Regions from separate parts of the Kurthia sp. YJT4 genome, predicted to be linked through region 4. Evidence: riboswitches for the same ligand, from Rfam matches in the RefSeq annotation. Region 4 holds a riboswitch; each other region holds the start of a gene.
What was found. A riboswitch is a leader RNA that binds a small molecule or an ion and turns the genes downstream of it on or off. The one in region 4 is predicted to bind S-adenosylmethionine.

Region 1 (3,217 bases), 650 kb from region 4:
TGAATTGTGGCGTCTCTCTTATACTCATTAAATGCATACAATTGCTCCTCTGTTAATTGTTTGACATATAAATGGTAATTCATCGACTCCAACCCATAATTTTCGCAAGCCTGACAATATATTTGATAACCTTCCATAAAGTGTTCCATTGAACATCTCTCCTTTTGTTATATAACAGTTTCATTTGTTGTACTTAATATATAACAGATGAAAAAAGATGTCAACTCATTTTCTGAAAATTCAACGAAAATATTTGGTTTACATAATAATATTATTTTTGAAACAAAAAACACCTTGAGATGACAAGGTGTTTCCACGACAAATGAGTCTGTATAGTTTAAGACAAATGAGCCTTTATTGATTCGGTGTAATCGCAAATGAGCGTACGGGAAAACCAGATGCTTTTTCAGGTTTAGCCACGATATTAAAGATAACTGCCCCTTTTGCCGGAAGTTGATCTAAATTCGTTAAAAGTTCGACTTGATACGTATCTTGTTCTAAAACGAAATACTCTGCGGCTAATGAGCCATGTTTTCGATATTCTTCACTCGAATCTGTATCAAATGTTTCATGACCAATCGCTTTAATGCCTCGTTCTTTGAATAAAAAAGATAATACTTCGACAGACCAACCTGGCACATGAGCCACGCCTGCTTCATCAATATTATTAAAGATATCATGGTCGGGCCAGCGCTTCGACCAGTCTGTGCGTAATGCGACAAATGAGTCGGCTTCAATGATGCCATTTTGATCCTCAAATGAGAGGATGTCTTCAATCGTTACCGTGTGACCTGGATTCTTTTGTACTTGAGCTGTAATATCTACAACAATAAGTGGCAGTACTAACTCCTGAAGATGAAGTTCCTCGATATAGCGTGTATCTCGTACAAAGTGTATCGGTGCATCAAGATGTGTTCCATACTGACCTGCAAAAGAAAATTGTTGTGCAAAAAAGCCATCATCATGTGTAAAAAGTGTATCGAATTTTGCTGGATTGAATGCATGGAAGTGAGGTGACTGGCTATTAAAGGTATGTGTCAAGTCCACCCATTTCTGCTTTTTCAATGTTTGTAATGCTTGTAAAACATCTTGCTGTAAAACCGATTCGCTCATAACATCACTCCTTTTTAATCTACAAAAAAACCTCTCCTGATAAGAAGAGGTTTTGAATAGTCAAAGGAACTCTTCTTATCTTTTAGCTTACGCTACAGGATTTAGCACAGTTCAATTTAACATTGTCTGTTGCTGAAGGGTCAACGGGCCAGTCCCTCGCCTTCTCTTGATAAGAGATACGATTTTTTTGTTAACTTCATATTACAGTAAGCAAATCGGAATTGCAACTGTTTTCTGAATATTATTTTATTTTTAGATTTAATTGCGTTCTTGCTTCTTCAATTTGCTTCTCAAATTGCTCAAATAAAGTTGCAACAGTTGGAATGGAATGAATGAAACCAATACTTTGACCTGCATATCCAAAACCATCTTGCTGCTCTTCGTAAATATAACGACGGTTTGCTGCACCGCTAATATACTCTTTTAATGCCTCGTATGTAGGCGTCTTTTGTTCAATTTCTAAAATTTCATCTGTGAATGGTGTGTGTAATACACGCGCTGGACCACCAATGGAACGTTTAATAACGACCGTATCCATTTCATCATGTTCAATCAATGCTTGTTTGTACAGTGGTGCTGCATCTACACATTCTTCTGTCGCAATAAAACGTGTCCCAATCTCAACTCCGTCTGCTCCTAGTGCAAAAGCAGATAAGATACCACGACCATCTGCAATGCCTCCTGAAGCGATTACAGGGATGTTGACAGCATCGACAACGCGCGGAACGAGTACATGTGTCCCTAAATCATTTAAACCGAGGTGACCACCGCCTTCTTGTCCAACAACGACAACAATATCTGCCCCTTTTTCTTCGGCCTTTAAAGCCAATTTAACAGAAGAAACGAGTACAAGCTTCTTCATATCGGTGTCTTTCACCATTTCTAATACAGGACTTGGATTTCCTCCTGTAATCGAAATGATTTGAATACCTTCTTCTATTGCTACTTGTACAAAAGGTTCGTAATGTTCACGGTGTCGTCCAATCGCAAAGTTCACACCAAAAGGACAATCTGTTAATGTGCGTGTTTTATGAATTTCTTTTCGTAAATCTTCTGGAGAATCTAAACTGAGTGCTGTCACTTGGCCCAGTCCTCCAGCATTCGAAACTGCTGCTGCTAAATCTGCATAACCAAGATAGGCGAGACCTCCTTGAATAATTGGTTTTTCAATTCCTAATAATTCCGTTACACTTGTTTGCCACTTCATCTCAAAATCCCCCTTATGCTACTCTAAATAGAAATCTTGAATCTCTTTTCTCGTTTGTTCATCAATATGATATTCTTCTTTTAAATACATCTCAATCGTACCGTATTTTCTTAAAATCTCATCATGTACATGGTCGAGCAATGTTTGATTGACTCCTACTAATACCTGCAAAATTTCTGGATCCTTAACAGCTAATTCAAGAGGTTTTTGCCAATATGGTGGATGTTTCTCCATATATTGATTAGTTTCTAAAAAGTCTTGGACAATCGTCGTATAAGGAACACCAAGTATCAAGTACGTAATCATTGAGCCAATTCCTGTGCGGTCTTTTCCTGCTGTACAGTGTTGAATCATCGGTCCTTCATGTGCTTTTAAAATAGAGACGAGTGTTTGATATGCAGGATTTTCAAATGCTAAACTGGCATAAAACTCTTTAAATAAATCCATATTCAATTGCTTCAATAAATCACTACTCGCTAAATCTTCAATCGAAGCAAGATTAAATTGCGATCGACTAGCAGGCGCATGGACGTCATGCACACCTTGTATCCTTGGTGTCGGATGAGCTTCAATCTCACTTTCATCTCGGTAATCAATGATTGTTCGAATATGAAGCGCTTGCAGTTGTTGCAAATCTTTCGGTGTACTCTTACTTAATTCTCCACAACGATAAAGTAATCCTTTTTTCACATGTTTACCTTCAATCGTTGTTACACCACCTAAATCACGAAAATTAGGGATTCCTTCGAATGGTAAAAACATTTAAACGCCTCCATTATTCTAAATAAAAATCTTGAATTGCTTTTCTCTCTGTTTTGTCTATTTGAAACTGTTTTAAAAAGAAATTTTCAATTGTATCAAATTCATTTAAAATTTCATCATATGCAACTAATAGGA
Region 2 (3,217 bases), 1.2 Mb from region 4:
TTATTGTAGACGAGCATCGTATTATAGAATTTGTCGCCCTTTTTCGTTGCGACTGAACCGCCCACAATATGAACATGCAATTCTTTTGCTAATTGTGATAAAAAGGCTTTTGTTCTTTCTCCGTCAACATCCGCAAGACCTTCAAGTTTTTCAAGTGCGTAACTCGTATTCCACATCTCTGGTAGAATGACAATTTCCGCCCCTTTATTTGCAGCTTCTCGAATTAATTCTTCCACACGAGAAAAATTTTTTTCAACATCGCCAAAAGCAACTTGTAGCTGAATACAACCTAATTTCATCTCTCCACCACCTAGACTTTTTTTCTGAAAAGTATTATGATTCACGATAAAACTTCTACTATTCAGAATATTTCTTTCTCTATCATAACAAAAAAGCCAAAGGAGGCAACCAAATGCCTTATTCTGATTTACTCAAAAAATTACCTGAACAATTTTTCGCGAAACTCGCAAAACGTGTAGCCGAAAAAGTTGCAGAAGGTCACGATATTATTAATTTAGGTCAGGGAAATCCAGACCGCCCGACACCTCCTCATATCGTCAAGGCGATGCAAGAGGCAACAGCCGATGTCGCGAATCATAAATATTCACCGTTTCGTGGAATTGATGAATTAAAAGAGGCGATTGTGACATTTTATAAACGTGAATATGATGTAACACTCGATGCTGAAACAGAAGTCGCTGTGCTATTCGGTGCGAAAGCTGGTCTAGTAGAACTGCCGATGACACTCTTAAATGCTGGCGATACCATGTTACTTCCTGACCCTGGCTATCCCGACTATTTATCAGGTGTCGCACTTAGTCATGTAAACTTTGAAACGATGCCACTTCTTGCTGAAAATCAGTTTTTACCTGATTATGCGGAAATTGCACCTGATATTTTAGAACGTGCAAAATTGATGTATTTGAATTACCCGAATAATCCTACAGGTGCTACAGCGACACCTGCATTTTTTGAAGAAACGGTACAGCTTGCAAAACAACATGACTTCGTTGTTATGCATGACTTCGCTTATGGAGCGCTTGGTTTTGATGATGTAAAACCACCTAGCTTTTTACAAACAGAAGGTGCAAAAGAGATCGGTGTTGAATTTTATACCTTATCGAAAACGTATAATATGGCAGGATGGCGTGTTGGCTTTGCTGTTGGCAATAAAGAAGTGATTGCAGGACTTAATTTGCTACAAGATCACCTTTATTGCAGCATTTTCCCAGCGATTCAAGTTGCCGCAGCACATGCATTAACAGGTCCACAAGATTGTGTAGAAGAACAATTAACTGTATATGAAGCTCGTCGTGAAGCATTGATTCAAGCATGTTCAAAGGTTGGATGGTCTGTCACTGCACCTGCGGGTAGCTTTTTTGCTTGGTTAAAAGTGCCTGAGGGTTATACGAGTGAAACTTTTGCAGATCTTCTCTTAGAGAACGCTTCTGTTGCAGTTGCAGCAGGTAATGGATTCGGTCTACATGGTGAGGGTTACGTTCGCGTTGGTTTACTCGTATCGCCTGAACGATTAGTTGAAGCTGTAGAACGTATTGCACATCTACCTGAATTTTCGACTGTTTTTCGCTCGAAAGTGCATTAATTTTGTTTTCTCAAGAAAATAATGTTTGACTTTACTGAAAATTAACTATAGATTGAATATATCAAATAGTTATATAAAAATATAAAATCTCTTATCAAGAGTAGCTGAGGGACTGGCCCTATGAAGCTCGGCAACCTTCCAATACATCGGTATTGTGAAAGGTGCTAATTCCAGCAAGATGACAAAATCTTGATAGATAAGAGAGGTAAAACCAACACTTTCACCTCTCTTTTTGTTAAGAGAGGTTTTTTTATATGCTACATACAAAAAGGAGCGTTTTATTTATGAAAAAAGCAACAGGAATCGTATTATCACTTGTATTATCAGCATCAGTATTAGCAGCATGTGGGAAGAAAACAGAAGATAGCCAAGCAGCAGCCGAAGATAACAAATTAGTATTAGGTGTAACGGGCGGACCACACGAAGAAATCGCAAAAAAAGCAGCGGAAGTAGCGAAAAAAGATGGTTTAGATGTTGAGATTAAAGCATTCTCTGATTATGTATTACCGAATACTTCTCTTGTAGAAGGCGACTTGGATGCAAACAGTTTCCAAACACTAACTTTCTTAGCGAACTTCAATAAAGAGAAAAATGAAAACCTTGTATCAGTTGGTACAACAATTTTAACGCCAATGGGTCTATATTCGAAAAAGGTGAAGAAATTAGAAGATTTAAAAGCGGGTTCAACAATCGCAATTCCAAATGATGCGGCGAATGGTGATCGTGCCTTACAAGTACTAGCAAGCAAAAAAGTTATTTCTCTAAAAGATACTGGCGATAAATTGGCAACACCGAAAGATATTGCAGAAAACAAAAATAAATTTAAATTTGTAGAACTAGAAGCTTCACAATTACCACGTCAATTAGACGAAGTAGATGCAGCAATGATTAATACGAACTTCGTTTTAGAAGCAGGCATTGATCCAAAAACAGCGCTACTACGTGAAAATACAGATTCACCACATATCAACGCAATTGTTGTAGAAGAATCACATAAAAATGACGCAGATGTAAAAAAATTCGTTAAAGCTTATCACTCAGAGACAGTGAAAAAATTCATTGAAGATGAATTTGACGGTGCAGTAATCCCTGTATTCGATAAGTAAACGGTTAGATTGAAAAGGAGGAGTCATCTATGATTGAGCTGAAAAATATTGAGAAAAATTTCGTTTCAAATAAAAAAGTCGTAACTGCTGTAAGAGATGTCAATCTTACAGTACCTGCTGGAGAAATTCATGGTGTTATTGGCTATAGTGGTGCTGGTAAAAGTACATTAATTCGTTGTGTGAATCTACTTGAACAACCATCAAAAGGACAAGTTCTAATCGATGGGAAAGATTTAACGAAGTTATCGGCATCTGGTTTGCGTAAAGTACGCAGTAAAGTCGGTATGATTTTCCAACACTTTAACTTATTAAAAACAGTCACAGTGTATGAAAATATCGCGATTCCATTAAAGCTAGCGGGTGTACCGAAAAAAGAATTAGATGCACGTGTACAAAAATACCTACAAATTGTTGGTTTAGAAGACCGCGCAACGAACTATCCTGCTCAACTTTCTGGCGGGCAGAAACAACGTGTCGCGATTGCACGCGCCCTATCACTTGAACCGAC
Region 3 (3,217 bases), 440 kb from region 4:
CAGATGGTACAGGATATATTGTATCATCAGGTAATGATGTAGATTGTAATGCATGTACATGGACAAGTCGCAAATGGCGTCATACTTCTAAAGACGATAAGTTACTTATCCGTATGTTTTATAAAAAGAATAATCCTCGTTTTGAAGAATTTTGTCAGATGACAAATGATGAATTAGCACAAATAGCACGTCAAGACATCGAAAAAAGCTTAAAAATAATAGATGAACCAACATGGATTGATGTAAAAAAATGGTTTGATGCGATGCCAATTTATAATTTACAACATAAACAAGCAGTTGAACGTATTGAAAAACAAATGGTGAAATATCATCCACATGTACATTTAGCTGGTTGTTCGTATTATGGTGTGGGGATTGGTTTATGTATTCAAAATGGTGAAGAAGTGGCTACGCGAGTTATGAATCAATTTATTCAAAGACAACGAGAATTCGTATAAAGTGTGAAAGGAGGATTCCATAATGAACAGGAAATTAAGTTTAACGATTGGCATTGTTTTGTTTGTTTTAGGTGTTGCACTAATTTTCAATAAACAAATTATGGGGTTCATCGTGTCACATATGAGTAATCAAGCAATTGAGCAGTTTGATGAACAAAAAGCACAAAATGCGGATGACGTAAGCTTTGATTTTGGTAATGTGGAAAATATTAGCTTACAAGATGTATTAAAGGCACAAATGAATCAAGGTGATGTACATTCAATTGGTGCATTAAGTGTTCCCGATGTATCTTTACAATTGCCTATTTTATACGGAATTTCAAATACAAATCTAGCAATTGGCGCAGGTACATTAAAGAAGGATATGAAGATGGGGCAAGGTAATTATGCATTAGCAGGTCATAATATGAATAATGATAAAACATTATTTAGCCCTTTAACGAAAGCAAAAAAAGGAATGCTTATGTACACAACGGACTATAAGCGTGTGTATACGTATAAAATTACAAAAATCTTTATTACAGAAGCAACTGACGTTCAAGTTATCGAAAATCAAGCTAAAAAAAGACTACTGACGCTCGTTACATGTAATTATGATGGTTCGAAACGATTAATTGTACAAGGTGAGTATGTCAATGCGCGTGACTTTGATTCAAATGCTGGCGATGCATTTACGATAAAAAAATAAAATATGAAGCGTATGAGATGTGAAAAAACCTCATACGCTTTTTTTTAATACCTATTACTGAATTTACGAAATATTGTGATAAAGTAAGCGCTTTTTCGTACAATATTTAGCTGAAAGTGGTAGAAGCTATTGACGGTACTCTATTTAAGAGGTATGATTCTTTTAATATTTTAAAAATTCAATAATTTCTTATCAAGAGAAGCCGAGGGACTGGCCCGACGACGCTTCAGCAACCAGCCATTTAGATGGTCAGGTGCTAATTCCAGAAGGACGTATGGTTCTTAAAAGATAAGAAGGCTTATTTTCAAGTGTCAGTTCAAACCTTCTTATGCAATGTAAGAAGGTTTTTTTATAGCTTTTTTGAAATGAAGGAAGGATGGGGAGTGTATGGGGTTACTAGAAGATTTAAAGACAAAGGTATTAACAGCAGATGGCGCAATGGGGACACTGCTCTATTCATATGGGATTGATTTTTGTTATGAAGAACTGAATGTTCGAAAGCCGGAAGTAATTGAGAATATTCATAAACTATATATTGAAGCGGGCGCTGATGTCATTCAGACGAATACGTACACAGCGAATACGATTAAGTTAGCTCGCTACGGTATTCAAGATGAATATGAAGCACTGAATCGTGCGGGTGTAGAGGTAGCGAAAAGAGCTGCAAAGAATGGCGAGTACGTACTTGGAACAATTGGTGGAATTCGAGGTATTCGTAAGGATGAACATTCACTAGATGAGATTATTGAATCACTTGTTTTACAAGCAAAAGTATTACTTGATGCAGGTGTAGATGGTTTACTACTCGAAACATTTTACGACTTAGAAGAGCTTGAAACATTAGTGAAAACAATTCGCATATTCTCAGATGGACCGATTGTAGCGCAAGTTTCGATGCATGACCCAGGGGTTTTATTAAATGGAATGAAGTTGAATGATGCACTGCAACATTTAGAAAGAGCTGGAGCTGATGTTGTCGGTGTGAACTGTCGGTTAGGCCCGTACCATACAGTGAAGGCGCTTGAAAATGTTGAGCTACCAAAGAACTCGTTCTTATCTGCGTATCCGAATGCAAGTCTACTCGATGTAGAAGAAGGAAAAGTGGTATATGAATCAGAAGCAGAATATTTTGGGCGCGCTGCAGTTGAATTACGTGATGAAGGGGTTCGCTTAATTGGTGGATGCTGTGGAACAACACCTGAACATATTCACGAAGTGAAGAAACATTTATCAGATGTTTTACCAATGGAAAATAAAGAAGTTATCACAACTAAAGAAGAAGTGATTCGTGAAGCTAATGTGTCTAAATTTGAACCACTTCACGAGAAAGTAAAAAAAGGGCGTTCCATTATCGTTGAACTTGATACACCGCGCCATTTAGAAACGGAAAAGTTTTTAGAGGGAGCAGCGATTTTACAAAAAGCGGGCGCCGATATTGTCACAATGGCAGATAATTCACTTGCTTCACCGCGTGTATCGAATGTGGCGATGGGATCGATTTTAAAATATGAAAAGAATGTACGAGCATTAGCACATATTACATGTCGTGACCGTAATTTAATCGGGCTACAATCTCATTTGATGGGCTTAGATGCATTAGGTATTCACGATATTTTAGCTGTGACAGGTGATCCAACAAAGGTAGGGGATTTCCCAGGTGCTACAAGCGTCTATGATGTATCGAGCATTGAATTACTACAATTAATTAAAAAATTAAACGAAGGTATTTCTTTCTCGGGAAAACCACTACGTAAAAAGGCAAACTTCTCTGTAGCGGCAGCATTCAATCCGAATGTACGTGTCGTCGAACGTGCCATTCCACGTTTAGAGAAAAAGATTGAAGCAGGTGCGGATTATTTCATTACACAGCCTGTTTACTCAAAAGAGAAAATTATTGAAATTTATGAAGCAACAAAACATTTAGATACACCGATTTACATCGGAATCATGCCACTAACAAGTTTACGAAATTCTGAGTTTTTACACCATGAAGTGCCAGGCATTAAGTTGTCAGATGAAGTACTTGAACGTATGAAAGCAGCAGATGGCGATAAAGAACGCGCACAGGCAG
Region 4 (3,217 bases):
TTAAGAAGATGATTGTATTTGGGTGACCTGCAACAGATGGTAATACGATATTATCAATATTCGTAATCGGATAAGCAGCACGTGTATTTTGAGTCGGTGTTTCATCATCATAATCTGGGATACGTGTTTCTTCATCTACTACTACGTTTTCAAGTACTGTACCGAAACGAATTGCGTTATAAATTTCAGGTTCTTTTTCAGCTGAAAGGTTGATTGTTTTTGCATAGCAACCACCTTCAATGTTGAATACGCCATTATCTGACCAACCATGCTCATCGTCACCAACTAATTTACGGTTTGCGTCTGCAGATAAAGTAGTTTTACCTGTACCAGAAAGTCCGAAGAATAAAGTTGTATCACCTTTTTCACCAACGTTTGCTGAGCAGTGCATTGATAAAATACCTTGTTGTGGTAATAAGTAGTTCATAATACCGAAGATTGATTTTTTCATTTCTCCTGCGTATTCTGTACCGCCGATTAAGATAATTTTCTTTTCAAGTGAAACCATAATAAATGTTTCTGATTCTGTACCGTCTATAGCTGGGTTTGCATGGAATGTTGGAGCTGATACGATTGTGAAATCAGCAATATGGTTTGCAGCTTCTTCTTCTGTTGGACGAATAAATAGATTATGTGCAAATAGATTATGCCAAGCATATTCGTTCACAACGCGGATTGCTAAACGTGTTTCAGCGTCAGCACCAGCAAAACCTTTGAATACGAACACTTCTTCTTTTTCTTTAAGATAATTAATTACTTTTGTATAAAGGGCATCAAATACTTCAGATGAGATTGGACGGTTTACTGAACCCCAATCAATATGATCTTTTGAAGACGCTTCTTCAACCATAAACTTATCTTTAGGAGAACGACCTGTATATTTACCTGTGTTAGCACGTAATGCACCATCAACTGTTAAAATCGCTTCACCGCGAGATGTTGCTTTTTCAACTAATTCTGGAACAGTTAGTTGTTCTTTAATGTTATTACCTGATAGAAGTGTGTTCAGTTCATTCATCATTTCTACTGAATTCATAATGTGTATATACCATCCTTTTTTCGTATTTATTGTACCCACAAATGTGGTTAGTCATCATTTATGGAATTAGTATAACACATTAAAAGAATTAGTCTATACTAATATGATATGTTTTTTTATTTTTTTAACATTTTATCATGTTTAGGACAAATTATATATATACTTTATTTAAAACACTCTATATATAGGTATAACATTTAAGTCATATTCAGATTGAGGTTGACATCGACGTATAATTCTACTAACATAGGCTATGAACGGATACTCTTATCCCGAGCTGGTGGAGGGTCAGGCCCTATGAAACCCGGCAACCTGCATTTCATTTCACGAGATGCGCTGGTGCTAATCTGAATGCAAGGATTCATTCCTTGAACGATAAGAGTGAAAGGTGCTTACGAAATAACCCCTTTCTCTCATACTGTATGAGTGAGAGGGTTTTTTTATTTCAAAATATATGGTGGTGGAACAACTACCTTTTTATTACGTATATACTGGCACTTTCTATAAAAAAAATCCTCGTGTAAAAAGCAGCATAGGCTGGCTTGGAGTTTTTTCTACATTTATATAGAAGAAACACACATGGATAAAGAGTACCGTATCTTTTTTCGAGGCGATCTCGTATAGGAGGAAACCAATTATGGCTCAACGTCGATTATTTACATCAGAAAGTGTTACGGAAGGACACCCTGATAAAATTTGTGACCAAATTTCAGATGCGATTTTAGATGCAATCATCGCAAAAGATCCAAATGCTCGTGTAGCATGTGAAACAACTGTTACAACAGGACTTGTGTTAGTAGCAGGAGAAATTACAACATCTACGTATGTAGATATTAAAGGAATTGTTCGTGAAACAGTTCAAGAAATCGGTTATACACGTGGTAAATATGGTTTTGATGCAGAAAACCTAGCTGTACTTGTAGCAATCGGTGAACAGTCACCTGATATTGCACAAGGTGTTGACCAAGCTTTAGAAGCACGTGAAGGAAGCATGACAGATGAAGATATCGAAGCAATCGGTGCTGGCGACCAAGGTTTAATGTTCGGTTATGCAAATAATGAAACACCTGAACTAATGCCGCTACCAATTAGTCTAGCGCATAAATTATCACGTCGCTTAACAGAAGTTCGCAAATCAGGATTATTAAAGTATTTACGTCCAGATGGTAAAACACAAGTCACGGTAGAATACGATGAAAATAACCACCCTGTGCGTGTGGATACAATCGTTATCTCAACACAACATGATGAGGAAGTAACATTAGAACAAATCAATGAAGACCTTCGTAAACATGTGATTGCGGAAGTTGTACCTGCTGAATTATTAGATGCAGATACAAAATACTTTATTAATCCAACAGGTCGCTTTGTAATTGGTGGACCAAAAGGTGATGCAGGTTTAACAGGTCGTAAAATTATTGTTGATACTTACGGTGGTTATGCACGTCATGGTGGTGGTGCATTCTCTGGTAAAGATGCTACAAAAGTTGACCGCTCAGGTGCTTATGCAGCGCGCTATGTAGCGAAAAACATCGTAGCTGCTGGTCTTGCAGATAAAGCAGAAGTACAGCTAGCATATGCAATCGGTGTAGCACAACCTGTATCAATCGCAATCGATACATTCGGCACAGGCAAAGTAACAGAAGCAGAACTTGTAGAAGCTGTTCGTGAATTATTTGACTTACGTCCAGCAGGTATTATTAAAATGCTTGATTTACGTCGTCCTATATATAAACAAACAGCAGCTTATGGTCATTTTGGACGCACGGATTTAAATGTTCCATGGGAAGCAACAGACAAAGCAGATGCATTAAAAGCAAAACTTTTAAAATAATAAAGTAAAATGGTAGGAGTCATGCAAAAACATGAAACTCCTGCCATTTTTTTATCGTTTACATCAATTTTTAACAGTATAAAATAGTGTAAGAATGAGTTTTCAAATATACTATGCGCGATTGGTACGCATAAATATTCGTATAAAAAATTACACAACTAAGTAATTATTCGGTCGAATGTTTTTTTATAATTTACGAAAAGATCCGATTCGTGCAATGAATTGGTCGAATACATTAATCGAAAAAATACATTTAAGATGAGTAAAAAGCATGCGAAAATATTTAATACAAATGGCACAATCAATATAACCATTCGTAAAAATATATTTGATTATTTCAATTC

Region 1: another riboswitch for S-adenosylmethionine. It lies ahead of QN089_RS07655 (cyclase family protein); the one in region 4 lies ahead of metK (methionine adenosyltransferase).
Region 2: another riboswitch for S-adenosylmethionine. It lies ahead of QN089_RS01405 (MetQ/NlpA family ABC transporter substrate-binding protein); the one in region 4 lies ahead of metK (methionine adenosyltransferase).
Region 3: another riboswitch for S-adenosylmethionine. It lies ahead of QN089_RS13180 (bifunctional homocysteine S-methyltransferase/methylenetetrahydrofolate reductase); the one in region 4 lies ahead of metK (methionine adenosyltransferase).

Annotation. Positions count from the first base shown of each region.
Region 1 is NZ_CP126689.1:1,564,166-1,567,382, forward strand. It holds gene QN089_RS07650 (transcriptional regulator) at 1-149, opposite strand, end outside; gene QN089_RS07655 (cyclase family protein) at 355-1,113, opposite strand; SAM riboswitch class I at 1,186-1,289, opposite strand; gene QN089_RS07660 (NAD(P)H-dependent flavin oxidoreductase) at 1,355-2,320, opposite strand; gene QN089_RS07665 (tyrosine-protein phosphatase) at 2,339-3,082, opposite strand; gene QN089_RS07670 (tyrosine-protein phosphatase) at 3,096-3,217, opposite strand, start outside.
Region 2 is NZ_CP126689.1:277,897-281,113, reverse strand. It holds gene QN089_RS01415 (carbon-nitrogen family hydrolase) at 1-299, opposite strand, end outside; gene QN089_RS01410 (pyridoxal phosphate-dependent aminotransferase) at 413-1,603, shown strand; SAM riboswitch class I at 1,692-1,806, shown strand; gene QN089_RS01405 (MetQ/NlpA family ABC transporter substrate-binding protein) at 1,888-2,709, shown strand; gene QN089_RS01400 (methionine ABC transporter ATP-binding protein) at 2,739-3,217, shown strand, end outside.
Region 3 is NZ_CP126689.1:2,657,416-2,660,632, reverse strand. It holds gene hemG (protoporphyrinogen oxidase) at 1-458, shown strand, start outside; gene QN089_RS13185 (class A sortase) at 481-1,146, shown strand; SAM riboswitch class I at 1,333-1,441, shown strand; gene QN089_RS13180 (bifunctional homocysteine S-methyltransferase/methylenetetrahydrofolate reductase) at 1,534-3,217, shown strand, end outside.
Region 4 is NZ_CP126689.1:2,217,287-2,220,503, reverse strand. It holds gene pckA (phosphoenolpyruvate carboxykinase (ATP)) at 1-1,036, opposite strand, end outside; SAM riboswitch class I at 1,304-1,421, shown strand; gene metK (methionine adenosyltransferase) at 1,677-2,873, shown strand; gene QN089_RS10925 (hypothetical protein) at 3,132-3,217, shown strand, end outside.